2 regions of the Vibrio sp. TBV020 genome follow, and region 2 is predicted to be linked to the other one. Evidence: riboswitches for the same ligand, from Rfam matches in the RefSeq annotation. Region 2 holds a riboswitch; the other holds the start of a gene.
The links. Region 2 has a riboswitch for cyclic di-GMP ahead of gbpA (N-acetylglucosamine-binding protein GbpA). Riboswitches for the same ligand answer to the same signal wherever they lie in the genome.
Positions count from the first base shown of each region.

Region 1: it holds a riboswitch for cyclic di-GMP, as region 2 does, so the genes downstream of both, AAFX28_RS13595 (TfoX/Sxy family DNA transformation protein) here and gbpA (N-acetylglucosamine-binding protein GbpA) in region 2, are expected to answer to the same signal.

Region 1 is NZ_JBEEAQ010000003.1:1,215,353-1,231,674, reverse strand. Features, by position in the region: gene mukF (chromosome partition protein MukF) at 1-450, opposite strand, end outside; gene cmoM (tRNA uridine 5-oxyacetic acid(34) methyltransferase CmoM) at 453-1,244, opposite strand; gene elyC (envelope biogenesis factor ElyC) at 1,359-2,162, shown strand; gene torR (two-component system response regulator TorR) at 2,224-2,937, opposite strand; gene torD (molecular chaperone TorD) at 3,174-3,821, shown strand; gene purR (HTH-type transcriptional repressor PurR) at 4,033-5,040, shown strand; cyclic di-GMP riboswitch class I at 5,185-5,272, shown strand; gene AAFX28_RS13595 (TfoX/Sxy family DNA transformation protein) at 5,405-5,998, shown strand; gene AAFX28_RS13590 (TVP38/TMEM64 family protein) at 6,135-6,827, shown strand; gene AAFX28_RS13585 (putative signal transducing protein) at 6,827-7,132, shown strand; gene AAFX28_RS13580 (alpha/beta fold hydrolase) at 7,141-7,944, opposite strand; gene glgA (glycogen synthase GlgA) at 8,097-9,557, opposite strand; gene glgC (glucose-1-phosphate adenylyltransferase) at 9,547-10,764, opposite strand; gene AAFX28_RS13565 (diguanylate cyclase domain-containing protein) at 11,132-12,829, opposite strand; gene topA (type I DNA topoisomerase) at 13,024-15,660, opposite strand; gene AAFX28_RS13555 (YciN family protein) at 16,070-16,318, shown strand.
Region 2 is NZ_JBEEAQ010000001.1:1,475,562-1,491,883, reverse strand. Features, by position in the region: gene AAFX28_RS06475 (P-loop NTPase fold protein) at 1-1,311, opposite strand, end outside; gene AAFX28_RS06470 (cytosolic protein) at 1,732-2,070, shown strand; gene AAFX28_RS06465 (hypothetical protein) at 2,192-2,434, opposite strand; gene AAFX28_RS06460 (DUF3820 family protein) at 2,476-2,691, opposite strand; gene AAFX28_RS06455 (DUF3313 domain-containing protein) at 2,701-3,372, opposite strand; gene AAFX28_RS06450 (helix-turn-helix domain-containing protein) at 3,474-3,827, opposite strand; cyclic di-GMP riboswitch class I at 4,161-4,249, shown strand; gene gbpA (N-acetylglucosamine-binding protein GbpA) at 4,320-5,783, shown strand; gene AAFX28_RS06440 (delta-class carbonic anhydrase) at 5,969-6,817, shown strand; gene AAFX28_RS06435 (serine hydrolase) at 6,935-8,101, opposite strand; gene AAFX28_RS06430 (NADH:ubiquinone oxidoreductase) at 8,292-8,651, opposite strand; gene AAFX28_RS06425 (threonine/serine exporter family protein) at 9,122-10,285, shown strand; gene AAFX28_RS06420 (alternative ribosome-rescue factor A) at 10,324-10,536, opposite strand; gene AAFX28_RS06415 (cold-shock protein) at 10,913-11,122, shown strand; gene AAFX28_RS06410 (YaeQ family protein) at 11,189-11,728, shown strand; gene AAFX28_RS06405 (hypothetical protein) at 11,721-12,260, shown strand; gene AAFX28_RS06400 (CHASE4 domain-containing protein) at 12,301-13,689, opposite strand; gene hmpA (NO-inducible flavohemoprotein) at 13,809-14,984, opposite strand; gene norR (nitric oxide reductase transcriptional regulator NorR) at 15,214-16,322, shown strand, end outside.

The DNA of each region.
Region 1 (16,322 bases), on a different contig from region 2:
TTGACGAGCAGATTCAATCGCCTTTGCCATCTCATCAGCAACCATAGAGAGCTGAATCGAAAGTTTAAGCTTTGAAAACTCACGGTGACGCACGTAGTAATCTGTGATGCCAATCGCAAGTGGTGACAAGCGGTAAATGCTCGCACCTTCTGTAACTTCACTGGTAAAGCGGCTAATTAGTCGCTGCTTGACCATTTCATTGATGGCATTGTTGGCACGAAACGCCGATGCATCACCCGTTTCTTCGAATAATCGAGTTACGATGGTGAAAGCATCGTGGAGTTCGCCCTCTCCTAGTTCTTCATCAAACCTTTCATTGCTTAGAACGGCTATGGCGATTAAAAACGCCAAGCGTTCCGTTGTTAGGTTCAATGAGAAATCATTCTGCTTAACCCAGCCAACCAATTCATCGATAGGTTGCTCAGCAGCATTTAGAGTCATCTCACTCATTGTTAGTCCTGCTTATCTTTCTTTTGTGCCCATACATGTATGTATCGGCCTAACGAGAGGTATGGCTCTTGTCTACAAAGTTGTTTCTCTAGCGCTAGCACATCTTCATATTCATAGTCACCCATGTACTCCATATTACCTATGTAGTCACTGAAACAACGAATACCAGATTTGCCACAAATCGTGAAACCAGCATCTTCTACCCATTGATAGACTTCTTCCGGTTTTAAGCCCTTTTGCGGCTGCAACTTAAATCGTTTTCGATGTGGCATTCCATCAAGTACGTGAGGAATATTGCCACACACTACGTTCTTATATACCAATCCATGATGGTTATAGAACATAATTGATGCCACCCCACCCGGTTTCACCTGCTCAAGTACATTTTCCAATGCAGGCTTCGGGTCAGCTAGCCACTCCATTACTGCATGAAAAAGCACCACATCAACGTTCTTATCAAGGTGTTTCTCAATTGATTGAACAGGGGAATGAATGAAGCGATACTGCTCAAGCAAGCCGTTATTTGCAATATCCTGCTCTGCTAATTGCAGCATTTCAGAAGATAGATCACATAACGCTACATGATGTCCGAGCTTAGCAAGCTTTTGAGACATTTGTGCCAATCCGCCACCAGCATCAAGCACATTAAGTTGTTTATTTGCCCCATCAACAGTATGAAGTACCTGTTGAAGATCTTCCCAAACAATGACTTGGCGTATCTCACCTTTGTCAGAGCCGTAAATATTTTTTGCAAATTTGTGGGCAATATCGTCGAAATTGCGGTCTTCAGTCACAGCAGCATGAGTTATTATGTCTAATCGTGCTGCTATTCTGTCACAAGAAAGGCAGGAATAAAGAGGCTTTCTCTTAAAATATAATCAATTGATGTTTTTTCGGACTATTTAGGTATGTTTGAGCTGAAAAAAGTTGTGTCTTCTTTGCTAATGCCACTGCCAGCGATGTTAATCATTGGTATGTTTGGCCTTATGCTAATCATGTTCACGCGTAAACAGAAAACAGGATGTTTTGTTGTCCTCTTCTCTTTTATAGGTATTTTCTTAATTGCCTTCCAACCGGTTTCTTCTCGATTATTGATGCCTCTTGAGCGTCAATACACTGCATTTTTCCCGGTAGATGAATCAATAGACTATGTCATGGTGCTAGGAAGTGGCCATGTCGTCGATGATAAAATCCCACCTACTTCAGAATTAAGCCGAACAGGTTTAATGCGCTTGGCCGAAGGTATCCGCATTATGCGTATCTACCCGGGTTCAAAGCTAATCTTGTCTGGTTATTCTGGTGGTTCTGAAGTCAGTAATGCTCGCATGATGGCAAAAGTAGCCTTGTCATTAGGCGTGTCAAAATCTGACATTATTTTGCTTGAGACAGCCAAAGACACTTGGGAAGAAGCAAGGCAAGCGGCTGCATTCGTTACCACTAAAAAGCTTGTGGTTGTCACGTCTGCAAGCCATATGAAGCGTGCATTGAACGAGTTTCACTCTGCAGGAATGGAGCCTTACCCCGCGCCAACCAATTATCTTGCACACGACAATATTACCCAAGCATGGGAAAAGTACACACCTAAAGGAAAGTACTTAGAACAAACAGAACGCTACTGGCATGAAACGTTGGGGCGTATATGGCAATCATTACGCGACTGGGCGTCAGATTATGAAGAGAAAAGCCTAGAGTCAGCAGAAAGTAAAATCTAATAGATAAAAAAATACCGAGGAAAACCTCGGTATTTTTTTATTCTTTGTGCAGGAAGATGCATTAATCCCCTGCGAACATGTAACCTTCACCATGCACGGTAACAAAGATTTGCGGATTCTTCGGATCGAACTCCATCTTTGCACGCATACGACGAATCAATACATCGATAGTTCGATCGTTAGGCGCATCTACACGGTGGCTAATCATGTTTAAAATACGTTCGCGGCTTAACACTTGGTTCGGGTACGAAGAAAGCGCCACCAGAAGCTCATATTCAGCTTTCGTTAACTTAACTGGTTCACCGTTGCGGCTTAACGCTCGACGTTGAACATCAAACGTCCAGTCACCGAAGCGAACCATGTTCTCGTTTGATTTGTCGCTCTCTGTATTTCCAGACACATTACGTGCTGCTGAAATTCGCCAAAGCAAGTTTTTTACTCGAACTAATAGCTCGCGCAGTTCAAAAGGTTTCGTGACATAATCGTCTGCACCCATTTCTAGGCCAACAATTTTATCAATGCTATCCGTGCGTCCTGTTACCAGGATAATTCCAATGTCTGACTGACTGCGAAGTTCGCGAGTTAGCATTAAACCATCTTCACCAGGCAGGTTAATGTCCAACATCACCAAATCAATCGCATTACTTTGTAGCATGTCACGCATTTGCTCGCCGCTTTCAGCTTCGCTTACGTCGTACCCTTCATTCTGAAAGTAACCAACTAGCTTGCTGCGAGTAACTGCGTCATCTTCTACAACTAGTACGTGATAACTCATCTACACCACTTAATTTACATTGGGATTTGCTCTTTCTATTATTCTATTCATAAATAGTAACATTTCTAGTATTTATCACTTTAAAAACTAGAAAGATGATTTTTTATTGATTCAAGACAAAACTTTTCTAGGCATTAATATCTTCCAACATTCCTATTTATCTTGTCATACAAGCCGTTACCGCTATTCATTTTTATTCGTTACAATATCGGTAATTATTTGGGGAGTAATACCTAATGAAAGAAATCAAAACATTTAACGAACAACGTGCAGAAATCTATTGGTGGCTATCTAGCCTTTTCGCAACTGAGCTAACTGAAGAAAATATCGCACAATACCAATCACCAGAGATTCGTACTTTCTTAACTGGATTGGGTGAGAACGAACAACTAAAGCCTGCTATCACCCGTATTACGGATGCGCTGAACCGACTAATGGATCGTGAAGATGCTCAATTAGAGCTAGCTGCAGACTTTTGTGACCTTTTCTTAAAATCCGATAAGGACTCAGCACTTCCATACGCGTCTATGTACATTGGTAAATCGGGTCTACTGAATGACACTCCAGCCAAAGAGATGGAAGCATTAATGGCCGAGCATGGCGTCGAGGTAGACAAAAAACTCAACGAACCAGCCGATCACATTGCAATTGAACTCGATTTCTTGGGTAACTTAATCGTGGGTTCAAATAAATCGGAAGATGAAAGCCAACTAGAAGAGGCATTCAAGGCTCAAGAAGCATTTATTCAGCAGCATCTGTTGAGCTGGGTGCCACAGTTCTCAAACAAGTGCCAGAAATTCGATGAGTTTGGTTTCTACTCAGCTATTAGCACATTGACAGTCGCTTTCTTAGAGTTGGATTGCCGCTATCTGCTAGGCGAATAAAGACAAACATTGTGACCTCTCGCAGGTTGCACTAGCGTTTTTTGTTTGCTCTTAAGTGTTTTGCGGTCTAATATTGTGACCGCAAACGATAAAAACAAACGAATCAAATACAAACCGCTAAATAGAGCGGTTTTTGTGTTTCTGATACTTTCTGCCTAAATATTCTAAACTGAATATTAACTCAAGGCAGTCATCGACAGGACAGAACCTTATGGCCACTATAAAAGACGTTGCTCGCCTTGCTGGTGTATCGACGACAACTGTGTCACATGTAATTAATAAAACTCGCTTTGTTGCTGAAGCTACGCAAGAAAAAGTAATGGAAGCAGTGACTGAACTGAACTACGCACCTAGTGCCGTTGCACGTAGCCTGAAGTGCAATACGACACGTACGATTGGTATGCTAGTGACTCAGTCAACGAACCTTTTCTTCTCTGAAGTCATAGATGGTGTAGAGAGCTACTGTTACCGCCAAGGCTATACGCTGATCTTGTGTAACACGGGTGGTATCTATGAGAAGCAGCGCGACTACATTCGCATGCTGGCTGAAAAGCGCGTTGATGGCATTCTTGTTATGTGTTCTGACTTAACAGAAGAGTTAAGTGAGATGCTCGACCGTCACAAAGACATCCCTAAAGTAGTTATGGACTGGGGCCCAGAGAGCTCACAAGCAGACAAGATCATCGATAACTCAGAAGAAGGCGGCTACTTAGCGACGAAATACTTGATCGAACGCGGTCATACAGACGTCGCCTGCCTAAGTGGTCACTTTGAAAAAGCTGCATGTCAGGAACGTATTCGTGGCTTCAAGCGTGCGATGAATGAAGCGAACCTACCAGTTAACGAAGATTGGATTCTAGAAGGTAACTTCGAGTGTGATACCGCTGTACTTGCAGCAGATCAAATCGTTGCTATGGACAAAAAGCCAACTGCAATTTTCTGCTTCAACGACACGATGGCCCTTGGCTTAATGAGCCGCTTGCAGCAGAAAGGTATTCGCATTCCAGAAGATATGTCTGTAATTGGCTACGACAACATCGAACTGGCAGAGTACTTCTCACCACCGCTGACGACAGTTCACCAACCAAAACGTCGTGTAGGTAAAAACGCTTTCGAAATTCTACTAGAGCGCATTAAAGACAAAGAGCATGAAAAGCGTATCTTTGAAATGCACCCTGAAATCGTTGAAAGAAATACCGTACAAAACATTAAGAAATAACTTATTTGACATACACTTAGCCAACAAATCTTATTGGCTAAGTGTATAAGTTAGGCTCTATTTATTGAACCAAGATCACACTTATCCTATTCAGGCGTGATGTTCTGCCCAAAATCCATTTATCCTTATTATTGTTCGATTATGCCACGAACAGGGCAAACCATTTCGAAAGAATGGGACGCAAAGCCTCCGGCCTTAAACAATTGATTTGTCTGGTAGCGGGGTTGCCGATGGTAAATATGCACACGTTATATTGAGTATTCTTGTACTCGTATGACACCTGATTGACAAAAAGCCTGCATAATTTTGCTACTCTCTCGGACCTGAATTGGTGGCGTATACATATACACCGAGAATACACAGCATGGATAAACCAATACTAAAAGACTCAATGCGACTGTTTGAGCCCCTAGGCTTAATAAAGTCTCGCTCAATGTTTGGTGGCTTCGGTATTTTTGCCGACGACACTATGTTTGCATTAGTCGTCAATGATAAGTTGCACGTTCGGGCAGACGATGCACTTGCAACGCAATTTAAATCTCTCAGTTTAGAACCTTACGTTTATAAAAAACGTGGCTTTCCCGTCGTCACAAAATACTTCGCTTTAGGCGATGATTGCTTCGACGATACTTCAAAGACTCTTGAGATTGCCCAGGCTGCACTTTCGGCAGCAAACAGTGAAAAGAAAAAACAAGCGAAAGCTAAACCAAACCGCCTAAAAGATCTGCCTAATTTGAGACTCGCAACTGAACGAATGCTCAAGAAAGCAGGGATTGATAGCGTTGAGAACCTAGAAGCAACTGGAGCAGTGGACGCCTTCAAAGCGATTCAATCTTCACACTCTTCAGACGTCAATGTCGAGTTGCTCTGGGCATTGGAAGGCGCAATCAATGGTACTCATTGGTCTGTAATTCCTCATAGCCGTCGCGAAGAGCTCTTAAGCCAATTAAGTCGCTAACGCAATTTCATTTCCTATTTTAAAAAGTCAGCCATTGTGCTGACTTTTTTGTCTTTATTGAAATTTACTGCTTGCTTTCCCTGTCTAGTCTATTAACACTTTGTTTAATCGGCCATGATTCTTGATGGAGCAGCTCATGAATAAAAAAATCATACTAGGCATTATCTTTGTTTTACTTATTGTTTTCCTTGGAATGAACTTTGGCCAGTACCTAACGTTAGAAAATGCTAAAGCACAACAAGCAGAACTTGCACAGTACATCAGAAACAACTTTATTGTCGCAGCACTTACCTATTTCTTAGCCTATGTGGCAATCACTGCATTCTCTATACCCGGTGCCGCTGTTGTCACTTTATTAGGTGGAGCTCTTTTCGGTTTTTCAACCGGGTTACTTATCGTTTCATTTGCCAGTGCAATTGGTGCTACGTTAGCCTTTTTAAGCAGTCGATTTTTACTACGTGATTGGGTACAAGGTAAGTTTGGAGAGAAGTTATCTGCTATCAATAAAGGTGTTGAAAAGGATGGCGCTTTCTACCTGTTTTCACTACGCCTAATCCCAGTGTTCCCATTTTTCTTAATCAACTTGTTAATGGGACTTACCCCAATTTCAACCGCTAGATACTACCTTGTGAGTCAACTTGGTATGTTGCCAGGCACTGCGGTTTACATTAATGCAGGTACTCAGCTTGCTCAGATCGACAGTCTATCAGGGATAGTTTCCCCTACTGTTTTAGCCTCATTTGCCCTACTTGGACTGTTCCCTGTTATCGCGAAATGGGTAATGGCAAAATTTAGAACTGAGCCATCAGCATCAAACGGAAGTGTTTAATGAAAATATTTTCAGCAGCCACACCAACCGAAGCTCATATTGTTTGTGAGCTTCTAAAAACGGAACAAGTGCAGTGTGAAGTTCGAGGAGAAGGAATTTTTGGACTTCAAGGGGAAGTCCCATTTGGAGAAAATAGTGAGCCATACATCTGGCTACTTAACGATAAAGACCACTTAAAGGCCTCACAACTTATCCAAGAGTACCAAACGACTCAGGAAGGTCAGGGTTGGGAATGTATAGAGTGTGGTGAGCAGAATGAAGGGCAATTTGGCGCATGTTGGCAATGTGGGAACAGCGCCCCTTAAGCCGTTCGCTATCTTGTTTCAATTTGCTCTTTTATAAACGCAATAGAGTGTTGGTTGAACTCTTCTGGGCGCTCCACGTTGCACACATGACCACAGTTTTCTATCTCAAGTAGCTGGCTGTCACTATGCGCCGCGACCATTTCCTTCACAGGCTGGATAAACATGTAGTCTCTATCCCCCATTAGATAGAGTGTCGGAATTGGCAATTCTCTATCTTTGAAGTAGCGCATTAGCGGGTTTACTTCCGCTGTCAAAATGAACCAACGTTTGAATTCTTTCTGACACAGCTTCTTTGCTTCGCGAATGAATAAGTGGCGGGATTCTTTTTGAGCACGTTGCGGCATCACGATGTAGGCAAATAGGCTGTATAACCACATGTAAGGGACGATATGCTTACAAAGGTTGCCCAGTCTCACCAACACTTGAGAGCGCGTGTTTAAACGTGTTACAGCGCCACCCAACACCATAGACTTAACGCGATCAGCTGAAAGCTCTGCAATATTACGAACAATAATCGTACCGAGTGACATACCGACAAAATGCGCTGACCGGATTTTTAGATGATCCAGCACTTTGAGAATATCAACAGTCACTGCTTTGAACGTATAACGATTCGCCATTATCTCTTTGAGTAACTGGTTCGACTTTCCATGACCTCGGAGATCGATTAACAACAGATTAAAGTGCTGTTTGTAGGCTTTAATCTGTTTAAACCAGATAGAAGAACTGCCCCCGGCACCATGCACAAACACCACCCACTCATCACTGGTAGGGTGCGCAAAGGTTTTATGGAACAGTAAAGACTCACTCATATTAAATGGATAATTCTCTGAGAATCGAATTGGTTAGGAGAGTATCATAATCATAGAAGGATTGAAGTCTGAAGGTGTCATTTCTTATTTAGCATTATGCAAAAAACTGTAACTCCGCACAAAAAAGGCGCTGTTAAGCGCCTTTGATATATTTACGTGTTGAGTGCTGAGTGATAAAGCTCTAGATATTCATCCGCTGCTTTATTCCAACAGAAGTTCTGCCCCATTGCATAAAGCTGTACGCGTTTTACTTCGTTAGGTTGCTGTGCATATAGAAGCAGTGAACGCTGTAAAACGTTCAGTAACGCATGAGGCTCTGGTGCATCAAAAACAAAACCTGTCGCATTGTCAGGATCTACATCGTAGTCATTGACGCTGTCACGTAAACCACCGACAGCACGGACAATAGGCAACGAACCATAGGCCATGCTGTAGATCTGATTTAGACCACACGGTTCAAATTCTGATGGCATAATGAAGAAATCAGAACCTGCTTCTACAAGGTGAGCTAACTCATTGCTGTACGCTTCAACAAACGCGAACTTATCACTATGTTTTGCTTCAATTTCTTTTAGTTGTGAAGCTAGAACTGGATCGCCCGTACCAACAATAACGACCTGAACATCGTGTTTAAGGAAATCAGAAAGAATCGGCAATAAGTAGTGGATACCTTTTTGGTTGGTCAAACGACATACCATGCCATAGACCGCAACATCCTCATTACCTAAGCCAACTCGCTGCTGTAGCTCTTTCTTACATGCCTTCTTACCGCGAACCATGCTTTGACGATTTGCTTTGTAATTGACTGGTAAGAACGAATCCGTTTGTGGATTCCAGGACGAGTAATCACACCCATTTAAAATACCGACCAAGTCTGCTGAGCGACGTTGGAACTCTGCGGCCATACCATGGCTACCGAGTTCTGTTTTTAGCTCTTGCGCATAAGTTGGACTCACCGCATTGATCTTATCTGCATTGAGCACACCTGCACGCAACATGGAGACATGGGTATCACTGACCGCAGCATCAGGGGCGTAGCGGGTATGCATTTCAGGAAGCACCTGCAACTCATCGTAGCTAAATACGCCTTTAAATACCGCATTATGGATAGAGATAATGCTCTTCGTAGCATTAAAGAACTCATCGGTGCCATAACGGTGTTTGAGCAAATACGGTACAAAGCCAGTGTGCCAGTCATTGGCATGAACGATATCAGGCTTAAACCCAAGCTTAGGCAACATGTCGAGACAAGCGGCACTGAAAAAAGCAAAGCGTTCGCCGTTATCAGCGTAAGCTTGGTTGTTTTCAGCGTACATTTCTGGTCGATCGTAATATTTAGCACAATCGATCGCGTAAACCTGAACACCTGCAATTTCAAGTTGCTTAACCGCATACTCGGTATGAGGCCAATGTTCGAGCTTGGTTTCAAGAAGAGTTGTCGCTTGATCTAAGCCCGCGATTTTCTGATACGCAGGTAATGTAATACGAACATCTTGCTGAAGAGTATGAAGAGCTTCAGGCAGTGCCTTGGCAACATCAGCCAAGCCACCACTTTTGATTAAGCCTTCAACTTCCGATGCTACAAAGAGAATGGATAAATTCTTAGTAGCCAATTCGAGCTCCTTTAGGGATTACTACGATACCATCGTCAGAAACATGGTAGTGTTTTTTGTCTTCCGCTAAATTCACACCAATCTGTGTACCTGGTGCAATATCCGCATTCTTATCAACGATAACACGACGCAGCACACAGCCCTCTCCGACTTTAACGTCACCAAGAAGGATACTTTCGCTGATATCACACGCTGATGCGATATTACTGCGGAAACCTAGTACTGATTTTTCAATACGCGAGCCACGTACATAGCTACCATTACAAACTAAACTATCGATAATCTGCACTCGGCCATTGTCGGAATCAGTAAATGTTGCTGGTGGCAATGGTGGGTAGAAAGTGTGTAAAGGCCATTTACGGTTGTAGAGTGAGAATGGCGCATCTTTCTCAAGTAAATCCATATGTGCTTGCCAGTATGCGTCAATCGTACCTACATCACGCCAGTACACTTCTTCTTTTTCGCCAGTAATGCGGTTAGTACTGAAGTCATAAACAAACACGTCACCGCGTGGGAACATTTTAGGGATAATGTCCTTACCAAAGTCGTGAGAAGACTCTGGATTATCTGCATCTTCAATCAGTTCGGCAAAAAGGTTCTGTGCTTCAAAAACGTAGTTACCCATAGAAACAAGTGCATGTTCTGGGTCACCAGGGATAGATTTAGGATTTGCAGGTTTTTCTTCAAAACCAACCATTCGACCTTGTTCGTCAACCTCGATAACACCAAATTGAGACGCTTCAGAGAGTGGCATACGCAATGCTGAAACGGTTAGCGATGCCTCTTTCTCTTTGTGGAAATCCAGCATCTGTTTGATATCCATTTTATAGATATGGTCAGAGCCGAAAATACAAACCTGATCAGGTTCAGAGAGTTCCATAAAACGCAGGTTTTGGTAGATGGCATCCGCTGTACCTTCGTACCAACGTTTACCAGTGCGCATTTGAGCAGGGATTGGGTCAATGAAACGGTCTGTAATGCCGTTGATGTTCCATCCTTTCTTAAGGTGATGGAATAGTGATTGCGATTTGAACTGAGTGAGTACGTAAATTCGCATCAAATCTGCGTTTACGAAGTTGTTCAATGCAAAATCGATCAGACGGTAGCTACCGCCAAAAGGTACCGAGGGTTTACTGCGAGATTCCGTTAGTGGACGTAGGCGTGAACCTTCTCCACCAGCAAGGATCATTCCCAAAACACCAGCCATGTATTTCTCTCCATTTTATTATTTATTGTATGTGACGGACCAGAGTTAGGGGGATCCGTCAAAATTCCTAATATTAACGCCGCTCCTTGCAGGCGTAATACGCAGCTTTAGCTACATCACAAACTAAGAGAATGAGATAAGCCTTCTCATCTCTCTTGTGCAAAAGGTTTATTATAACTTATCGTATTTCAGGAAGATTACAATTTAAAATATGCTGTACTCAGAAGCTCACACTTATTACTTTTTATCGTCCTGAGACAGCTCACACTATCCTCGCACAAAGAAACAAAGCCTTAACATCTCCCCTACATTAACGTGACTTTGCTCGCAATGAAGCATCATTAATTCTTATAAATAATGAGGAAAACTACGCGGATTTCTTTTCTATTGTCAGTGAGTGAATATAAATCGCATTTTCATAATGTGACTTGGCGATATACAAAGAGCTGTCTGCTAACGCCAATGCTTGTTGCAATGACATATCAGGGTTTATCAGTGTCCCTCCGATTGCTAAATCTATCGAAATTTGAGATTCATCAGCATTAGACGAATCCAATTGCTCATCAATAAATGTTTTAATCCTTTGAGCCACATGCTGTAAGGTTTCGCGCTTACCACTTCGCACCAGTAACAAAAACTCACCATCGGCCCAGCGCGAGGCAACATCGTATTCTCGTATAGCTTGATGTAAACCTTCTGCAACCAATTTGAGTGCCGAGTTATACTGTTCGGGTTGTTTTGCGTTTTTTATTGTGTCACCAATACCGGCATCAATCCAAATCAGTCCAAACTGATACTGCTCGCGGCTGGCACGAGATAACTCTAGTTTAAGCTCTCGTTCAAGGCCGCGTTTATTGTGAAGTTGAGTCACCACATCAAATACGGTCAACTTGTCCAATGCTTCTGTTCGTGACGCAACCATACTATCAACGCCATTACGATTGTGATTTAGCTCTTCTTCAAGTTTGTCGAGATATTCGTCGAAAGGATTCAAGCTGAGATCTTGAGGGGGCGATTGTGCTCTAGCAAGAAAAGCCAAACGCTGCTCACGGTACTCCATAGGCACAATCCAGTACTTCACTAGATAGACGTATGTGAGCAACGAAAATAACGCCGTTATGACTGCGAGAGGAAAGTAGAGGTAATTTGACACCCAGTTAGGAATCATTTCATCAATACTAACAAACGTTAGCTCATACCAACCAAGCTCCTCTATGTATTGAATGGCAACAACTGCTCGTCCTACCCCTTGCTGAACCATAAGAACTTCCGCTTCTTCGCCCATCTTTTGCCTTTTCATCAGCGCTTCTATGGCTTGATAATCTAGTTCATCGCTGAAGATTTCATTTAAGCGCGGCTTGAGGTTGCTAGAATCACGAAGTGGGTAAGCTACCTCACCACCGTCAAAAGAGAGTTGAATACGGCGACTAGCATCAACAAAAATAGTCCTGAGAGCATCAGAGTGATGATTAGTCAGCTGTCGAAATAGTAGCGATACTTCAATGCCTGTCCCAACAATCCCTAAAAACTGACCATCTTTCATCACACTTTGGTTTATCCAAACTCGGGTTAAGCTCAAGTGGGCATCTCGGGCGATATTAACGGAGAGGTTGGTTTGGCTATCTTTCTGCTCAAAATACCATTTGTCATAGATAGATATTGGGTCTAAGTAATGGCGAAAAAAAGTGTCTCTGCGGATGCTTTGCACGTCATTGAAGTGGTAAGCGAGATTTTGATCAAGAGCGATAAAGAAGTTTTTGGATTTAAACTGCCACCGATAGTGCTCTAGCGTATCCTCCGCCACAGAACGATAAACATCATCATCGCTATGAAATCCCCAGGAGGTAATATTAGGATGCGTGGAGAGCTGCTTAACCAGTTCGACTTCTTTAATAATGGGCGTTAGAAGGGTTTCCGCATCATAACGAGCAGAAACTTGCGCGTATTTCCATAATAAGTCTGCGACAACTTCATCAATCACATGCTTAGAAACAGTGTATGCAGCAAAAACAAATGTAACACTGCTGATTGCAATTAACATCAACAGCTTCAGTCTCTGTGTCATGGCGCCCTTCCGTAGTTCACCTAGATCAATAGAGTCTGACAATTATATTGTCAAAACTGATATTAATTATCTTTATACTAAACCCAAGCGAAAGTGCGATAACTGAGAGTAGATCTCATTTGTATGAAAACGGATGATCATTCGGTGCATAAAAAAGCAGCCGATTGGCTGCTTTTCATTTCTAGGATAGATGGCTATTTTTTCGCTTTCGCTGGTTTTTTACGTTTATCCGTAATTTCCCATTTGCCATCAACATACAGTGCTGTGTAACCAGATGGTTTTCCATCTACTTCAGAGCGAACGTAGTTCTCTTTCGACTTACGACTAAAGCGCACGACCATTGGAAGTCCATCAGGATCCTTTTCTGGCGCTTCCGCTAAGTAATGGAACTTAGGTGAGATACGATCTTTAAATCGAACTAGCTCTTCCACTAACGGCGCTCGTGTTTCGCGTGATTTAGGGAACGTACTTGCGGCTAAGAATAAACCTGACGCACCATCACGAAGAACAAAATAAGCGTCTGAGTTTTCACATGGTAGCTCAGGTAAGTGCACAGGATCTTCTTTCGGTGGCGCTACTTCGCCATTTTTAAGGATCTTACGAGTGTTCTTACATTCTTGGCTCGTACAATCCATATATTTACCGAAGCGGCCGTTCTTAAGCTCCATATCGCTGCCACACTTGTCACACTCGACAACTGGGCCATCGTAGCCTTTAACCTTGAATTCACCATGTTCAACAACGTAACCGTCACAGTTCGGGTTATTACCACAAACATGCATCTTACGTTTTTCGTCGATTAGGTACGCGTCCATCGCTGTTTCACAGATAGGACAACGCTTCTTCGCTCGTAGTGCTGCTGTTTCAACATCTTCTTCAAGAACGTTGATAATGCCGTCTTCGTCACCAAGGTTGATCGTTGTCTTACAACGCTCTTTTGGTGGAAGTGCATAACCAGAACAACCTAAGAACACACCAGTAGAAGCAGTACGAATACCCATTGGACGTGAACAAGTTGGACACTCGATATCGGTGTAAACGATATGATTCGGTTTCATACCGCCTTCGCCTTCATCAAGCTCAGCTTTGGCTAAGTCACCTGTGAAGTCGTTAAAGAAATCATCAAGTACATTCTTCCAATTCGCTTCACCTTCTGCGATTTGGTCAAGCTTTTCTTCCATACGAGACGTGAACTCATAGTTCATCAGTTCATCGAAACTACCATCAAGACGGTCTGTTACGATTTCACCCATTTTCTCTGCATAGAAACGACGCTGCTCAACTTTCACATAACCACGATCTTGAATCGTTGAAATGATTGAAGCATATGTCGATGGGCGGCCGATACCACGTTTTTCAAGTTCTTTAACCAATGCTGCTTCAGTAAAACGTGCCGGTGGCTTAGTGAAGTGTTGTTTAGGGTCAAGCTTGATAAGCTCGATAGTATCACCCACCTGAACCGCAGGAAGAATCTGATCTTCGTTCTTACCTAGAGGGCGCTGAACACGAGTCCAACCGTCAAACTTAAGGATACGACCTTTCGCTTTCAGAGTGTACTCAGCCGCTTTCACGCTTACTGTCGTTGAGTCATATTTCGCTGGCGTCATCTGACACGCGACGAATTGATTCCAAATCAATGAGTACAATTTGTGGGCGTCCGCTTCCATACCTTTTAGGTCATCCGCTTTCACTACCACATCTGAAGGACGAATCGCTTCGTGCGCTTCTTGAGCGCCTTCTTTGCTGCCATATACTGTTGGCTTAGCTGGAAGGTAGGCGTCACCATACTGTTCGCCGATAAAGCCACGAACCGTCTCTACCGCTTCAGAACTCAAGTTCGTTGAATCGGTACGCATATAAGTGATGTAACCAGCTTCATACAAGCGCTGCGCTAGCATCATTGTTTTCTTAACGCCGTAGCCTAAACGAGTGCTTGCCGCTTGTTGAAGCGTAGACGTAATAAACGGAGCAGAAGGTTTGCTCGACGTTGGACGGTCTTCTCGCTTACACACTTCGTAACGTGCGTTTTCAAGTACAGCCATTGCCGATTTTGTCTCAGCTTCATTGACTGGTTTAAACGCGACGCCTTCTTTTTGTGCAACTTGCAGGCGGAAATCTGTTTTATCTTGCGTTTTAGTGTCCGCGTGAATATCCCAGAACTCTTCTGGAATAAACGCTTTAATTTCACGTTCACGCTCAACCAATAGCTTCACCGCTACTGACTGTACACGACCCGCAGAAAGGCCTCGAGCCACCTTCTTCCATAGAAGAGGTGAAACCATAAAGCCAACAACACGGTCCATGAAACGACGCGCTTGCTGGGCATTCACACCCGGCATGCTTAACTCGCCCGGTTTCTCGAACGCTTGTTGAATAGCATTTTTTGTAATTTCGTTGAATACAACGCGTTTGTATCGCTCTTCATCGCCACCGATGATCTCACGAAGGTGCCAAGCGATAGCCTCTCCCTCGCGATCCAAATCGGTTGCTAGGTAAACGCTGTCTGCGTCTTTAGCAAGTTTTTGCAGTTCTGCGACAACTTTCTCTTTACCCGGCAATACTTGATAGTTCGCTTCCCAACCATGGTAAGGGTCAATACCCATTTTCTTGATTAGCGACTTACGATCTTTTTCTTTTTTGATTCGTGCTTTTTCTTCAGCGCTCAAGCCCTTGGTCGAAACCGCAGCTGCCTTCTGACCAGTACTTTGGCCAGCAGTCGGTAGATCACGAACGTGACCCACACTGGACTTAACAATGAAGTCCTTACCTAAATACTTATTGATGGTCTTCGCTTTGGCCGGCGACTCCACAATAACCAATGACTTACCCATAATTGACTCAAGTGTCCTTTATCGAGTGCGAATTATCGCACAACATACTTAATACTTTGCTTCTTTTTTTACTATTGAGCGAGATTACAAGAAGATCAATATCTTTTTTAAATTTCTATCGTGACTGCTCGACAAATCAACGATGTCTGCGAATAGTTATCGCCTGAAAACACCAATGGCTCAATTGAGCATAATCGAGAGGTCGGGAAAGCGTCACATACTAAACGTCAAAAGATTATGGATGCCAACTGGAAACGACTTTTTTTGCCACCAGTCACAAAACAATTTTTCGATTCGTTGTTTCGCAGTCTCCCTAGGCTTGATCTACCGCATTTGAATTTTTTATTGATTTCCCTACAATTTTGCCATCACTTCTTATAATAGAAGCAAGACAATAAAGGTATTTCCCATGAGCGATAAAAAAGCCATTTCACAAACAGAATTGCTAATGATAGCTAACCATGTCATCCAAGATCACGAAGACTACCTTGAGGGTATGCGTGCAGACAGCGTCGAGGAAAAAGATGGGGTATTAGTATTCAAAGGAAACTACTTTTTAGATGATAACGGCCTGCCAACGCCAAAAACGACAGCAGTGTTTAACATGTTTAAGTATTTAGCCCATCACTTGTCGAAAGAATTTACGCTAAATACTTAATCGC
Region 2 (16,322 bases):
AATTTCTGGATCTTCTAATTGAGTCAGAATCTTTGGGGAACCACTCTCTGCATCAATCAACTGATACAGTTTGTTTGTTGCTTGAGTCCCCAAGCAACGCTCAAATATTACCAATTTGGTAATGGTTTTCTCATCCAACTGCATACCACGACGAAGTGCTGTTTTTCTTCTCATTTTTACCTGATTTAAAAGGCGTTTAACAATTCGAGGGTTCCCATTTATATTGGAGGACTCTGCGAGCAATGGAGCAAGTTGTTCGGCCACGATGAACTTACTTCTGAGTTCGTCTTTACCCTGAACATCTTGAACTTTATCAACGTCCAAAAGCTCATCGACTGATATGGGTGACTGCTTCCAAGATAGCTGAAGGGACTGCTCTAGGCTTTCCCTAAGCCCCTCAAGCTGGTCACTCGTAACGCCATGATCTTGAGCTGTCAACATCATCAGGTAAGCTCTAATTTCTAGAGTACCAGGTCTTGGAACGTGTACTGGGATTTGAATTAATTTATCTAGGTAGTCTGTTTGGTGGCGCTGTGAAGCACCCTTATGATATTCCGGAACAGCTAAGCGAATCATATCTTCGTCTGCCGCAATCACGAATGCTGTATTTGGTAAAAACAAAAATAGCCGTATAGCTTCCAACGTAGAGATGGCATTGAATGGCGAGCAACGATCCAAATTATCGACATAAACTATGAGCGGTTTATCAAATTCACTCAACAAGTCTGAGTAGGCTTTGCGGAACTCTTTAATTTCCTTGGGGGGTGATAAAGCCTTTTTAGATTTTAGAATTCCTTTGCTGTCTTTAGCTACCTGCTTCGCGCCATCTACAGCATCCTTAGCATCACCAAAATCTAGTTCACCATCTTCACCACCGCTAAACAATCCCATCAACTTCTGAAAACCGCCCATGGTCGGGACGCCAGCTAAAGCGGCACCACCATCCATCAAAAGTCCTAAAGATCTAATGATGTCAACACGTCCTGCAAATTCTTTAGCCTTTTTGCTCAAGCTGGCGTTGCCTTTTGCTTGCTTTAACAAGGACGATGCAATTGTCTCTAATAGCGCTGCTTTAGCATCGTCATAACCTTGATACATCCAAGCATCGAAATGTACTTGAATATAATCTTGGCTCTCTTCAGAAATTGCTTTTTTGGTCAGCTCTAAGATTGTTGATTTTCCTGCGCCCCAGTCACCGAAAACGCCAACAGATATAGGCATCAACTCCTTTTCAGTGATTAGATCCTTAATCGATTCAGCTGTCTCACTAAAATTTAAAAAGTCTAGTGAGGATTCTTTATCAGACCACATTTTCACTCCATTACAGCATTAGTTTGATTTTGATTGTTCAAACTTTTTGTGAAAGCAATATGCCAGAGAGTTCTCTGTGGCCTTTGAGCTTTCGTTTTTGTCCTTATCTTTTATGGGGATTAAGCAGTGATAATTCAACTATTTGCATAAATTAATTTTATAGGCCATTAGTCCTAACGGAACAGATAGAATTTTTTAGGTTTTGTACGGGGGAAGTGATTACTTTTAGTAGGGCAAACGCCTACTGCCTCATTCTTGAAGAGTACTGGCTCTAAACGATTTTGGGGCATTTCCGTGTTTCAGGTTGACCTAGTAAACAATCTCAAATAGCAATGAGTTCCCACCTTTAGCTACTAAACCTCTACTACGTTCTCTGCTGATAGTGATAGAATCCCCGCGTCAGAATTATCGAGAAACTCTATGTTTATCCACCATGTTAACGGCATCGACTGGCTGGTGATTACAGCTTTTGAAGAGCTCAAACCTATATTTATCGAAGATGCCGGTAGAATCACTTCTTGCTTCTCTACTACCAGTGAATTGAGCCTGATTGATCAAGCTAAGCGCTGTTATGGATTTTTGCCTAAACTCAGCGGTGTAATCACCGATACTGGTACTTTTCAAAGCAAGGACAATGAAGAAGATTTGAACCCACAGCTTGCCTGCCTAGTTGAGGGGCGCGGTCGGGTGTTTATCTATCACGGTGGCTTTGTCGCTTTCGTAGATGAAGAACAAACCTTTATTACCCGAATGGATTAAAAAGCACTCGGTGAGTGATATCCTTAGCGAGAATTAAAAAAGTCAGCCTACTGGGCTGACTCTTTTATATAAGATCAGTTTTTTCTAGATTAGATATGATTCAGCAGGTTACATCCGTCTATTACTGAGATTGGTGACCAGTCTTTTTCGCAAACTTTTGCATCGCCTCGGCAAACGTTGTAGTTCGGCCTTTCGCCTGCACTTGTACTACCTTGTACCCTGCTTTTTCCAGTGCTTGGCGCTCTGCTAAAACGGCTTTGTCGTCTTGCTGGCTGCCGGTAGCTGGCTGATGAATGTAACATCCCTCTAGTTGACCATCTTCAACCAGTTGGTGGTGTTTCAGTGCATTGATATCAAAATTCATAGTACGTCTTTAATTAAATTTGGGGGAATTGCTTTGGTAGGTTACATGCGCTTTAAGGGCTTAACCACAGTATCAAGCCCTTCAATCTTTAACGCTAGACAAAGTTTCAATAAGTCACCCAGCTCTCCGCTCGGGAAGCCTTTCTTATCAAACCAAAGTAAATACTCTTCAGGTAAGTCGATTAATACTCTTCCAGCATACTTGCCAAAAGGCATTTGCATTCTGGCTAGCTTGATTAGATTCTCTTTTTCTAGCATAGGGTCATTCTATAGTCTTTCCGAACTATCAAGGGTAACACCTAATCTTTCTACCCAATAGTTAATTGCGTCTTTTGCATCATCTAAGGAGTCAATTAGCGTCGAAAAGTCTTTGTTACCTGCTTCACGATCAATGGCAGCAAATAGAGGCGTTCCATCTTGCGCATCACTTACGAGCAACTCGACACTCGCACTACCTACATTAGTATGCTCACCAGTCGCGACTTTAGAAATCGTTGACATGGCTAAACCAAAAGGTAAGACACTGCTGGTCACGGCTAAGATTGGGTTAGGTGTTTCTACATTACTAAGCGCAATGCTTAGGCGCAAGCTATTGCCAGTCGGCTCATCAACCACTGACTTGTACGGGGAGATTTTCTCTTTTAAACGGTCGACCATGTATTCAGTCAGTTCTTGAATATCGTCTTGGCTTAACGTCCCTTCTTCAGCCACAACAAAGACTTGGTCGATCACCACAGAATCATACTCATCTAACTTTGATTGGAGTCTTTCTGCATCTCTTAGCCCTACCCGAGCCCATACTAAGTCGACGCCACCTTTAGGACCTGGTTGAAAGTCTTCATAGGTTGTAAATTTAGTCGCCCGTTGAATGGGACCGCCAGCACAACCGGCAATAATGATGGCAACTAGGAGGATTAGTAGAGACTTTAGAGATGTCATGTATAGCACTCAAGTTTGTAATTTCAACAACAAAAGAATGCTATACCATATGTGGATTTTATGTCGATTTGAATGCGATAAAAATAGGAGCCAAGTCTAAATTAACTAGGTTGGATTCGGTGAGCATACTCGACAATCACTTGGTTCCCTTCTATATAAGCATTTTGGATTTCACCATCAACACTCATGCGACTCTGCAAATACACTATTTTCGGACCGCTAGTTTGACTCTCTTTAAGGGACGGAATTATGTTGTGAGGCTCTAGTTGGAGTAATCGACAAAATTTGGCGACAAATTGCATAGTAAGAGGGGTTTCTCCACGTAGGACCTGAGAAAACGTTAGCTGATTAATTCCCAATTTTTTAGCGAATTCCATTTGAGTCAGGCGCATTTTTGACTTTTGTGACATCCATGTTTGATAGAGCGCCTCTCTATCCTTATCAGTAAATTCCATAACCACTCCTTATATAATTCTATGGACAGAATTGTCGAGGTTTTAGCACATACCGTTGTCATGCCAGAGTCAGTGAAAGTCAGCACTTTGTAGAAGTAACAATGCATTAGGTTGCAAAGCAATAAAAATCCTTACCAGCCCCAAAGTATTCACAATGTAAATTAATCATGCCAATAAGTTCAATATATTCAATAATTTAACAAGAATAAAAGTTGCATTTACGCAAGGTAAATTTTCGCAATTAATTTTAAATCGAGAGTAGCCTTCCACAATCATCTCATTCACTTAGCTTTTATAAAAAGCCTTGGCTACATTTCGCTTGCCTATACATAACGGCACTTTTGGCAAACTATTTGAAAAAATAGGACGCAAAGCTTCCGGTCTGTCGGTACATTTGTACCTATGATAGCGGGGTTGCCACTTAATCTGAGATTGAGTGTTTACGTATGCCTGAGTGTCATCTTTTTGTCATCGAAATCTTAAGGACAAATGATGAACAAACTCCCAAACAAGTCACTTATCGCGCTAGCTCTTCTTAGCATCAGCGGAACAAGTTTCGGCCATGGTTACATTTCTGCTTACGAGAATGGCGTAGCACAAGGTCGAGCAGCCTTATGTAACACAGCAGCAAGTGGTACCAACGAGAAAAATGCCAACTGTGGCGGTATTCAATATGAACCACAAAGTGTAGAGGGCCCGGATGGCTTTCCAGTAACAGGCCCCCGCGATGGTAAAATTGCCAGCGCAGAAACATCACTTGCGGCAGCGTTAGACGAGCAAACTGCTGATCGTTGGGTAAAACGCCCTATCCAAGCGGGTAACCAATACTTCGAGTGGACCTTCACTGCAAACCACGTCACCAAAGATTGGAAGTACTATATTACTAAGCCAGATTGGAACCCGAACCAACCGCTGGCTCGTGACTCTTTTGACTTAGAGCCCTTCTGTGTCGTTGACGGTGGTATGGTTCAACCACCTAAGCGCGTAAGTCATTTATGTAACGTTCCTGAGCGAGAAGGTTACCAGGTTATTCTAGCGGTTTGGGATGTGGGTGATACCGCCGCGTCTTTTTACAACGTTATTGACGTGAAATTCGATGGCGATGGCCCAGACCTTCCTGATTGGAATCAAGGCGGACAGATCTACCCAACGCAAAACTTACATGCCGGTGACACTGTTTATACACGCGTATTTGACCAAAATGGTGAGAATATCGCCTACCGTACTGAGTTGACTATTGATTCAGACGAACATGGTGTAGCGACGAACTGGTCACATGCTTTAGCGTCTAAGATCAACCAAGAACAAACTTTGCTCCAAGCGGGTAAAATTGGCGATGATGGTAGTTTTACTCCGGTCTACGGTACGAACCCAGTTTACCTCAAACAAAATTCTGGGCTAAAGAGTGTCGAGATTGGTTATAAGATTGAAACACCTGAACCAGACTACAGCGTTGATGTATCTGGCCTAGAACAAGAGTACGTGATTGGTGAAAATGCTACAGAACTAGACCTAACGCTCACAGCTACTGGCGATGTTAATACTGAAATGACAGTATACAACCACCACCGTGAGCCTCTGGCAGCATACTCAGCTGAAATGACTGATGGTCAGGTAGAAGGCGTTTCATTAACGTTATCTAAATCTGAGCCAGGTCATCATATGCTTGTTGTCGTGGTCAAAGATCAAAAAGGCAACGTGATTGATCAAAACACGCTCGACTTCCACCTAATCGAAGAGCAAACTCCTCCGCCTTCTGATGACTATGATTTTGTTTTCCCGCAATCTGTAGACAGTTATACGGCAGGCACGAAAGTCTTAGCGACAGATGGTGCAGTCTATGAATGTAAGCCTTTCCCATATTCTGGTTACTGTATCCAATGGTCTCCATCTGCGACACAATATGAACCAGGAACTGGCTCTCACTGGACTGACGCTTGGAACAAAGTGAACTAACCTTTTAAAAATAAAGAAATTAAAACGGATGTTTCTATACATCCGTTTTTTTCTTTTTATCCTACAAATAGTTGGAACTGACAACTCACTCTTACAAATCGTAACCACGGCAGTATGCGTTCAAAAGCTCAGTGCGTTTATATTCGACCAATCATTTACCCACCAACAATAGGATTGATCAACTCATGAATAAACGTCTACTCGTATCTTCCTGCCTCATCTTAAGCCCGCTTGTCGTGCAAGCAGCAGGCACAGAATCCGTTGCAGATAGTGTTATCGCGAACCAACGAGCAGCTCTTGCTCAAAATACTCAAGGACAAGGGTTTGGCCCTCAGTCACCTCGTGATATCGATAACCTTGCTGGTAACAATTCCCGTTACTTTGGTATGGCACCTGATTACTCACAAATGAACCTGTGCAATATTCACTTCCATAAAAATGCCGAACATAAAGGCGGGGAATTTAATAAATACGCAGGTAATGGTGACGGAAAAGGTTTCAACACAGGATATGTCTATAACGGTCAACTAAGTGACGCTGAGCTTAAGCCGTATAAAGGCGATGTGGGAGCTAAAGGTCACGGAGAACTTAAGCCTGGAGATACCATTGAGCTTCACTATGTACACTCAACGGCACAAGTTAAACCGGGCCCAACATTGGGCTCATGTCTAAGTGACTCGATTTCAAATCCGCAATTGCGAGTCGAAACTCAGGTATTTGTTTTAGTAAACGATGAAAGCGCGCTTGATTTAGTAGACCTAACCAAAGTCGAGTTCAAGAATGGCGTTTATCAATCAGCAAATATCCCAACGAATACCGGTAAACCTATCCAGTATGCAGGTTCAACTACAGGCCCGAGCTACAACGAACAAGGCTCACCATTGCAAGTCACCTGGAGCGTTCGACCGAAAGTAGCAAAAGTAGATATTGCTTCGGTGGGAAGATGGTTAGCGAATAATGAGTTCGATGAAGATCATGCTCACGGCGTGCGTAACCTAGTCGTCAACCCTGATTTATTATCGTCGGGTCACTAAATCTCTAGGCTACTAAAACTTTATTCGCTTAAAATAACGCCCTTTATCACGTAGATCGCGATAAAGGGCGTATAGATTTTCGAGTAGTGAAACGACTCAGTACATTGGTGAGTTAGATTAGAACCAACTTGATATTAAGCGCTTAAACCAATCCATTAGCTTTTTGAAGATCCCACCTTCTTCGACATCCTGTTGTGCAACTATTGTGGCGCTAGCGACTTCTTTGCCTTCAACACTATAGATAACGCTTCCTAATGGGTCACCTTTACGAATTGGCGCGACAAGTTCTCCGGTAAATTCAACTTCTGCGGTTAGCTTATTTGCATCACCCTTAGGTAGAGTAATCAAAACGCTTTCATCAACTCCAGCAGGAACATGGTCTAACTCCCCCATCCACACTCTGGCTTGGGCTAATGTGTCACTTTGTTTGGTTGGCGAAACAGTATCAAAGAATCGAAAACCATAACTCAGTAGCTGCTTACTTTCTGATTCACGGCTTTTCGCACTGCTAGAGCCCATTACTACGGAAATCAGCCTCATATCACCGTTCGTTGCTGACGTCGCTAAACTGTAACCTGCACCACTCGTATAACCCGTTTTCATGCCATCAACGTTTAAGCTGCGATCTCGTAGCAACCCATTTCGGTTGTACTGAGTAATACCGTTATAGGTATATGAAGTTTCACTATACAAAGGATAAATATCTGGCAAGTCTCGAATGATTGCCTGACTAAGTAGAGCAATATCGTGCGGGGTTGAATACAAGCCGTCACTGTCCAAGCCATGAGGATTCGTATACGAGCTGTTAGATAGACCTAGCTTTTGCGCCCAGCTATTCATTAAACCAACAAACGCATCTTCACTACCAGCAACGTGCTCAGCAATAGCTACACTGGCATCATTACCAGACTGAACAATCAGCCCTCGATAAAGATCCATAAGTTGAACATCCGTCCCCACTTCAATGAACATTTTCGAGGAATCCGGGAAGTTTTTTGCCCAAGCATTACGGCTAATGCGCACTTGATCATCTAAAGAAATGTTACCGCTATTTACTTCTTGTCCAGCGACATAAGCCGTCATTAGCTTTGTTAAACTGGCAGGATTCAATTTCTTATCGGAATTTTTTTCTACCAACACTTCGCCAGTGTTGTAGTCGATCAGAATATAGCCCTTGGCACCCAATGACGGAGGATCTGGGATGATTGTTGGCGCTGCTAATGCACCGAAGGAGAGAGAAATAGTCGAAAGAAGCGCTGTTGCGGATAAAAAACGCGTTGTCATGATATGCGACGTCTCACTGTAAGTCATTTATGGTCCACTTCAGTATAGACAAGCCGAGATGAGTTTCAGCTACTCTGAAACCAATCGTTACCATTCAATAAGAAATTTCCAAATTATTCCGTATTTATCTCAAATTTAAGCACAAAAAAACCAGCGACTTAACCGCTGGTTTTCAGAAACTTAACTTTTATTAAGCTGCTTTCAAAAGCGCTTCTTTCTTAGCCATCAATTTTTCTCGGTAAGCAAACCATACGTAAGTCGCCACAATAGAGAAGAACAAGTAAGAAAGTGAGAATACAAATGGTGAGCTGATTAAGTCTTGTGACAAGCCCCAAGAGACACCAGCTACTGTCACTGCAATCTTAGAGAACAAGCCACATAGCAATAGTACAAGTGCTAACTGAGGGAAACGGCTACTTCTAAAGGCGAACCAGTAACAAGTACCAACCGCTAGAGTTGAAATGTATAAACCAAGCAAGAATGAATGTAGGTGCTCTGCGGATGCAACACCTGCGGAAATTGACACCATAAAGATTAGAAATAGCTTCATACATCACCTCGTACTTCAAAAGTTAGGAAAAGCTTCCTTTCATTTTTGCAAACTCATTTTGCGGTTATTTTCGCCATTTCTGAGCTAAATACAAGTGCTATTTTTGCTTATTTTATAACCTATTTAACCCCTTGCTGGATATGTGAAATTTTTGTTAATTGTCTAATTTAGTTAGTATATTATTGTCAGGGGTTTAACTTAGTAAGACTAATATTTGATGTTTCTGACGTTACAATTAAGTAACATTGGTTACATTTTAAAATAGTTTGAAATTTGTGATTATCATCGCCTAATGTGTCGAGTTTTATATGAAGTCGCCATCCATAAACTTAGTTTTCATAAATGTACCGTAACGTAAAAAATCACACGACAAATTAGTGTGAGCTCGACCACTGTTCACCCTATTATCTCTCGAATCACGACCTGTGGTTTGATACCTTTGCCGCACAAATTTTTACGTACTACATACCATGCCCTCAGAGTACCGAATTCGTAAGATCGTTGAGATAGGTGACACCTTACACAGGTGTGGCTGCGCTCCTTACAAGTTAGAAAAATACACTCAGTTTTACGCTCGTAAACATGGCGTCGATGTCATGATTCAAGCAACGCCAACAACGGTCAATTATCAGTTTCCAGATGACAATAACGCTGTAGTGATGAAGCGTCATCAACCTGCGTCGATTAACCTTAGTTTGCTTGCTAACACCATTATTCGCATCAATCAGCCAAGCCATGAGCCCGTGCCAGAGCCCGCCGGTTATCCTAAATGGGCTATCGCGTTAGCCAATATGGGCATACCTCCCGCTTACCTAATGCTGGTCGGTTCAACGTTAGACGCTATCTATATCTCTATTTTTCTCGGTTTTATGGTTTGGGGAACGCAGCAAGTATGTCGAGCACGTCGTTCTATCGCAGCCGAATTCATTGCCGCATTACTGACCGGTATTTTTGTCGCTTTCTTTGCGAGTACAAGTGCTGAGATCCCGGTATGGGCGTTATGTATTGCCGCCATTGTTCTGTTTGTTCCCGGATTATCGATCGCAAACTCTTTGGAATGTTTAGCGTTTAACGATCTTGTCTCTGGTACCAGCCTTCTCGGGCAAAGCGCCCTATCCCTTATCAAGCTTTTTGTCGGCATTGTGATGGGGCTAAACATTGGTGAATCTATATGGGGCCAAGCCGAACCATTTAGCTACACCAATGAAGTGCCTACTTGGCTGCACATTTTTGGATTGTTTCTGATTTCTACTTCGTTAGGGGTGATCTTTAATGCTCGACCAAAAGATATTCTGTTGGGCTTACCTGTTGCTATGCTCGGCATGTGGGGGCCTTTCTATCTTGGGTTTGAAAGCGGTTGGGTTGTCGGAACTTGGGTAACAACGGTTTTAATTACTTTGTATGGTACATGGGTCGCCAAGAAGATGGATCTGACAGGTTCAATCTATATTGTACAAGGGATCATTATTCTCGTTCCTGGTAGCCGCGTACTTGTCAGTGCCAGTCAATCGGTATTTGAGCAATCCATTCTGCCGATTCCTAGTATTGGCTTATCAGCACTCTTTATGTTCTCAGCGATTGTAGCTGGCCAGATTACTGCTTACTCAATCTACTCACCAAAGATCGAGCGTTAAGCCAGCCTAAAAGAAAGAGCCCTATTCAAATATCGCTCTTAAGCGGCTTTTGAATAGGGCTCTTTGCCTCTATGTTTCATATTGCGTTTAAAGCTTCCTTTACCCTTCTTCGCTTTCTCCACTTTGGTTTTAAACAGTTTGCTCGTCACCATTGCTTTTAACGCGTTGTCTTTGATTTGACCTCGACCTATCTCGACTTCAACTTCTCTGTTTTCGCAGCTGGGCTCACCACCGCGTTTTTTCGTTGCCATACGGCCTCCTAATTGTCTTGTTGTCATTGGCTTTTCGCTATAGATAGCTTCAAAAATCATCGTTCGATCGCACTATCACAAACCAATTGTTCAAATGTTACACTATTTATAGATAAATCATCAAAATTTTCGAAACTATACCTAGCGCAAATTTCTAATGAAAACCCATGTTTTAAGAGGCAAAAGCCCCCTATTCTTATTGACTTAGTTGCACGTGGCTTTAGACTGAATATCAGCTTGAAAACGGTACTTGTTTACTTTCGCCGTTCCGTTAGATTTTATTGATATCTGTCGTGACGTCGTGCGCAATAGCAATCTCCTTTTCCACGCTATCGATGCCGTATGGCTTTTACATGATTTATCAAGGATATACATTATGTCTAACACTGTAACTGGTACAGTTAAATGGTTTAACGAAACTAAAGGTTTTGGCTTCATTCAACAAGAAAACGGTCCAGACGTTTTCGCTCACTTCTCTGCAATCACTGGTGACGGCTTCCGTACTCTAGTTGAAGGCCAGAAGGTTGAGTTCGTTGTGACTACTGGTCAAAAAGGTCCTCAAGCTGAGAACATTAAAGTACTTTAATTCTTAAGTACTAAAGTTTTACAATAGCCAGCATTACGCTGGCTATTTTTTTATTAAAGAAGTTTTATGGCTCTCAAACCAACAATTTATAAGTTCCGCATTTCACTCTCTGACACCAATCGAGACCTTTACGATTCAACACAATTAACGGTCGCTCAACATCCGTCTGAAACCGTCCCTCGAATGATGGCACGAGTATTAGCTTTCTGCGTTAAATGGCAACCAGAGTTAGCACTAACGAAAGGCCTATCAACCACTGAAGAGCCTGATCTATGGGTAAAATCACTTGATGACCAAATCCAACTTTGGATTGATATTGGTGAACCATCACTCGATCGCATTAAGAAAGCATGTCGAATTGCGCCAAACGTCGATGTGTTCTCATTTAATAGTAAATCTGATGTTTGGTGGCAGCAGACTAAGAATAAAGTTCACCAATACAAAGCGAATATCTATCGCTTCGACCCATCAAGTATTGAAGCATTTGCGGAAACAATTGAACGCAGTATGGACCTATCGGTCATGATTACCGGTGAAAGTCTGTTTGTTGATTCAGATAAAGGCTCATTTGAAATCACTTTAGAGCAGCTACAAACCAATGACTGATTTGAGAAAACAGCTCAATGATATTCAAGCGGATTCAATTCCAGCTATTGAGCCGTTTAAAAAGTCATTCTCGATGTTTGTCGACCAACATGGTTCTCTATTTGAAAGAGCCTGCAAAAGAAAACCTGACGTAGAACCTACTCAGCATCTATTAGGTTTATTGACCAAAGCTCACATTGAAGAAGCGAGCGCGGTCGAATCCTTCTCAGAAGCTTCAGCAGCAATGCATGAGTTGATAAGTGATAAGCTTGGTAATCAGAATGCGGGAAAATTTGAGGAGCAAGGTAGTAATCAATTGATCTTGGTTACTCACTTATGGCTGTACGTTCAAGGGTATTTTCGAATGGACTTTAGCCTAGCCAACGATCATGCGATGAACTCTGCTGAACTTATTGCAGCATCAACATTAAAGCCTGCTCAAGAGCTACGCACCCAGTTTTTGGAAAGCTTCTATCTGGGGATGGAACGTTCTCCTATTACCGTGAAACGCCCATCTAGAATATTGCTTTGGTTGAAGCAGTTATTTGGCTAATTTCACACGAATAAGCTTCTAAGAGCAAAGACTTACCAGACTACTGTGCGTAGTCTGGTTTTGATCTCAAGACAATTAAAGCTCCTGCGGGCTCGTCATCCGCTTTGATCATCGGGCTCACTTGTACTTCCATCCATTCCCAGCCGGTCATCTCACCAAACTTACGAATCTTAGAGATACCACTGTATTCACTGGCATTATGAATAGCTCGATAAAGCCAGTTGGCCGGGCTCGGTGTATCTTCAGACATATTAGCAATGAGAAACTCAAAGCTCTGACCATAGAGCTGAGTAGCCCCAATGTTGAGCCACTCTGTCGCCGCTGGGTTGCAGTAATCAATATTACCTTGATGATCAACCGTGAAAATAACGTCACTAATCGAGTACAAAAGCAACTGACTAAATTGATGCTGTTGATATAGGTTGTTGTATATACTACTGAACTTTTCACTCAGTTCACCAACTTCACCATTACCTGCATGCTTGAAGGGTTTGAGCTCTTCTGCAAGCTGCGAGCCATCAACTTGATTCAGCCAACGAATCAGTTCTTGTATCGGGCTAGTAATGTATCGGCGCAGCAGCAAGATCATCAATACTGGCATGATAAATAACGCAGCAACCGAAGGCATTAAATGAATAGCAAGATGTTTCCAGCCTTGTTTGTGATTCGCCGTAGATGCGCTGATGATAATTGGTAAACGAGGATGCCCTTTTTGACCTATTTGGTACTCACCTTTAATTACACTATCAGACGTTGTCTGTGTAATCGTATCTATCTCCCATAGATCTTTGGCAGAAAAGACAAAAAACTGTGTCTTATCCGAGATCGATAAAGCACTCACTTTGTGGCCAATCAACTCAGAGATATTCGTTTCTACACGTTTACTCACGTGTTTAAAAAAGATTAAGCGGCCATTAGGGGATGACGTGCCTAACGTGTTTTGGATTGGGGAGCTAGCGAACAAATAGGTGTTTTCGTTATGAAACAACACCCCTTTAAACAAGACATCATCTAATTCAATGTTAACTTGCTGGAGATGGGATTCTAGGGGGATAGTTTCATAACCTGTGATCTTTCCGTTTCTCAGGATCACTTCATTTTTTCCATTTAACAGCGCGACTGCCGTTAAATGTTGCTCTTCTATCGCTCTGATTGAAAAGTTTTCATCAACGAAATCTTGATTACGCGACGAAACAAAATCATACGTCGCATCCCATTTTGCGTAATCACGAACAGAAATACCTAGTTCATCCAGCTGATTACTGAGCAGTCTAAGCCCTAGAATAGCAACATCTTGGTTGGCTTCTTGAGCCTGTAGCTGCGCTTCGTGACGTTCCTTAAACAGGGACACCGCGGATATCACACCAAGAATAATCGTCGTTACAGCAAAGAAAATTACAACAAGTCGTTTTTCTGTAGAACCTAGCAAGCCGAGTATACCTTTCAGGTTAAGGAATACTCATTATATAGGACGAAGTACTATTAGTATGTTCTCTGAAGAACAATCCGATCAAAAAGGCCCTTTCATTTCAAAGGGCCTTAGTAAACTTATAGGTAAGTATGAGGACCAAATACCTCATAGTGGATACGCTCTCTTTCAACCCCTAAAGACTCAAGCTGCTTAACCACTGCTTCCATAAACCCTACCGGACCGCATAAATAGAAATCGCCATTGGCAAGAGGTAGCTCTTTGGCAACTAAGGTTACGTCCAACTGGCCTGAGAAATCTGCAGTGTTATCTGATAGATACCAAGAGAATGTTGGCCAATTTTTCGCTAGTGCAATTTCAGCTGACTCTTGCTTAAACGTATGTTGCGAAGCACTGTTGCAAGCATAAAGTACAGTCACATCACTTTTATCTTGCGCTGCCAATGTTTGCATCATCGCTTGCATTGGCGTTGCGCCAACACCTGCAGAAATAAGTACCACAGGCTGATGCTTCTCTTGGTAGAAGAAGTCACCGGCTGGCGGGTATAGGCTTACCATATCACCTTCGTGAACTTCATCGTGTAAGTGGTTTGAAACTAAACCTTTATGTTCACCAGTTTCGCGTTTAACCGAAATTCGATAATTCGCACCATTCGATTTTTGAGAAAGCGAGTACTGACGGATCTCGTTATTCTCACCAGAAGAAGGTTTTAATTCAATACCGATATATTGACCCGGTTGGTAATCCAATACCGCTTGACCATCTTCAGGAGTAAGCACAAAGCTAGTCACGAACTCAGACTCAACCTTCTTGCTTGAAACTACAAATGAGCGTGCGTTTGCCCATCCACCCACAGCTTGTCGGCGTTGTAAGTAAAGCTCGCCTTCACGATCGATAAAGATCTGAGCAAGGAACAAATAAGCAGCGGTCCATGCTTCTTCAACTTCTTGAGTAAATGCGTCGCTTGCTAACTCTCGTAAGGTCTCAATCAAATGATGACCTACAATTTGGTAATGCTCTGCTTGAATGTTAAAGCTAGTGTGTTTCTGAGCAATTCGTTCAACCGCTGACGTCAATGCCGCCAAGTTTTCAATATTTTTCGCATACGCAGCAATCGCTTCAAACAGAGCAACACCTTGGCGACCTGTTTTTTGATGCGTCATATTAAAGATGTCTTTAAGCTCAGGGTTATGAGAAAACATTCTTTGATAAAAATGTTGAGTTAAAGCTGGCCCTGCAGATTCTAATAATGGAATGGTGCTTTTAACGACTTCAATATGTTGATTGTTAAGCATTGAGACTTTCTCCTCAGTATTTTTTAATTATTCAATCCTACTACTGCAGGAACGGTGCCAACTTTAAAAACCTCGTAACCACTTGGTTTTTCGATAGTTACTTCTCATAAAACAGTCAATACGACTCACTAAAAACAAGTCACTTTGACACGTAAAATTTGAAATATCTCACCCAGTGTGTTTAATTCTAGTACAGAGTAATATTTCTCTATATGAATCAGAGACAACCATGCAAGATATTTCTATTTCCACCTTGATTGATATGACGATTGGTTTAGCTCGAGGCGACAATGACCAAGACCGTTTCAATAATCTACTCGACGCAATTCGCAAAGCAATTCAATGTGATTGCGTTGCCCTATTATCGCTTCAGGGTGACACACTCGTCCCACTCGCTCTTCAAGGGTTAACCCGAGATACGTTGGGTCGTAGATTCAAGATCTCCGAACACCCTAGGTTTGAACGCATTTGTGAATCCAAAAGTGCGGTTAGATTTGATTCCGACTCTGAATTACCAGACCCTTTTGATAACCTTCTGCTTGACTACGAGGGCGATCTGCCGATGCACTCTTGCATGGGTTTGCCGCTCTTCTATGCTGATAAGTTATTGGGTGTACTCACACTAGACAGTCTAACTCCTGGTGTATTTGAACAAATTCCGACTCGCAGCCTCGATGCTCTTTCCGCCATTGCAGCTTCTACACTAAAAGTTGCCCTCGCCGTTAGTCAGTTAGAGCAACAAGCCAAGCAAACTCAGCAAAAGCTCGAAGAGCTTAACGAAGAAGCTTGGGATAGAGATGGCAGTGAAATCATCGGTGATAGCACTGCAATGCAAGCGCTAAAAGCCGATATCGAAGTCGTTGCCCCTTCAAACTTCAATATACTCATTCATGGTGAGACCGGTGTAGGTAAAGAGCTCGTGGCGCGAAGCCTTCATCACCTATCCCCAAGAAAGAAGCAACCACTGGTCTATGTAAACTGTGCAGCCATCCCTGAAAACCTTGTTGAAAGCGAACTGTTCGGTCACGTTAAAGGAGCGTTTACTGGTGCGGACAAATCGCGCATGGGTAAGTTTGCCCTTGCCGACGGCGGTACGCTTTTCTTAGATGAAATCGGTGAATTACCACTTGCTGCACAAAGTAAGATTTTACGTGCTCTACAAAACAATGAAATTCAGCCCGTCGGACAAGACAAAGTAGAAACTATCGACGTGCGAGTGCTCGCAGCAACCAACCGAGATCTAAAAGAAGAAGTCTCTGAAGGTCGTTTCCGTTCAGACCTGTATCATCGCTTAAGTGTTTATCCAATTACGGTTCCTGCGCTGCGAGAAAGAAACGG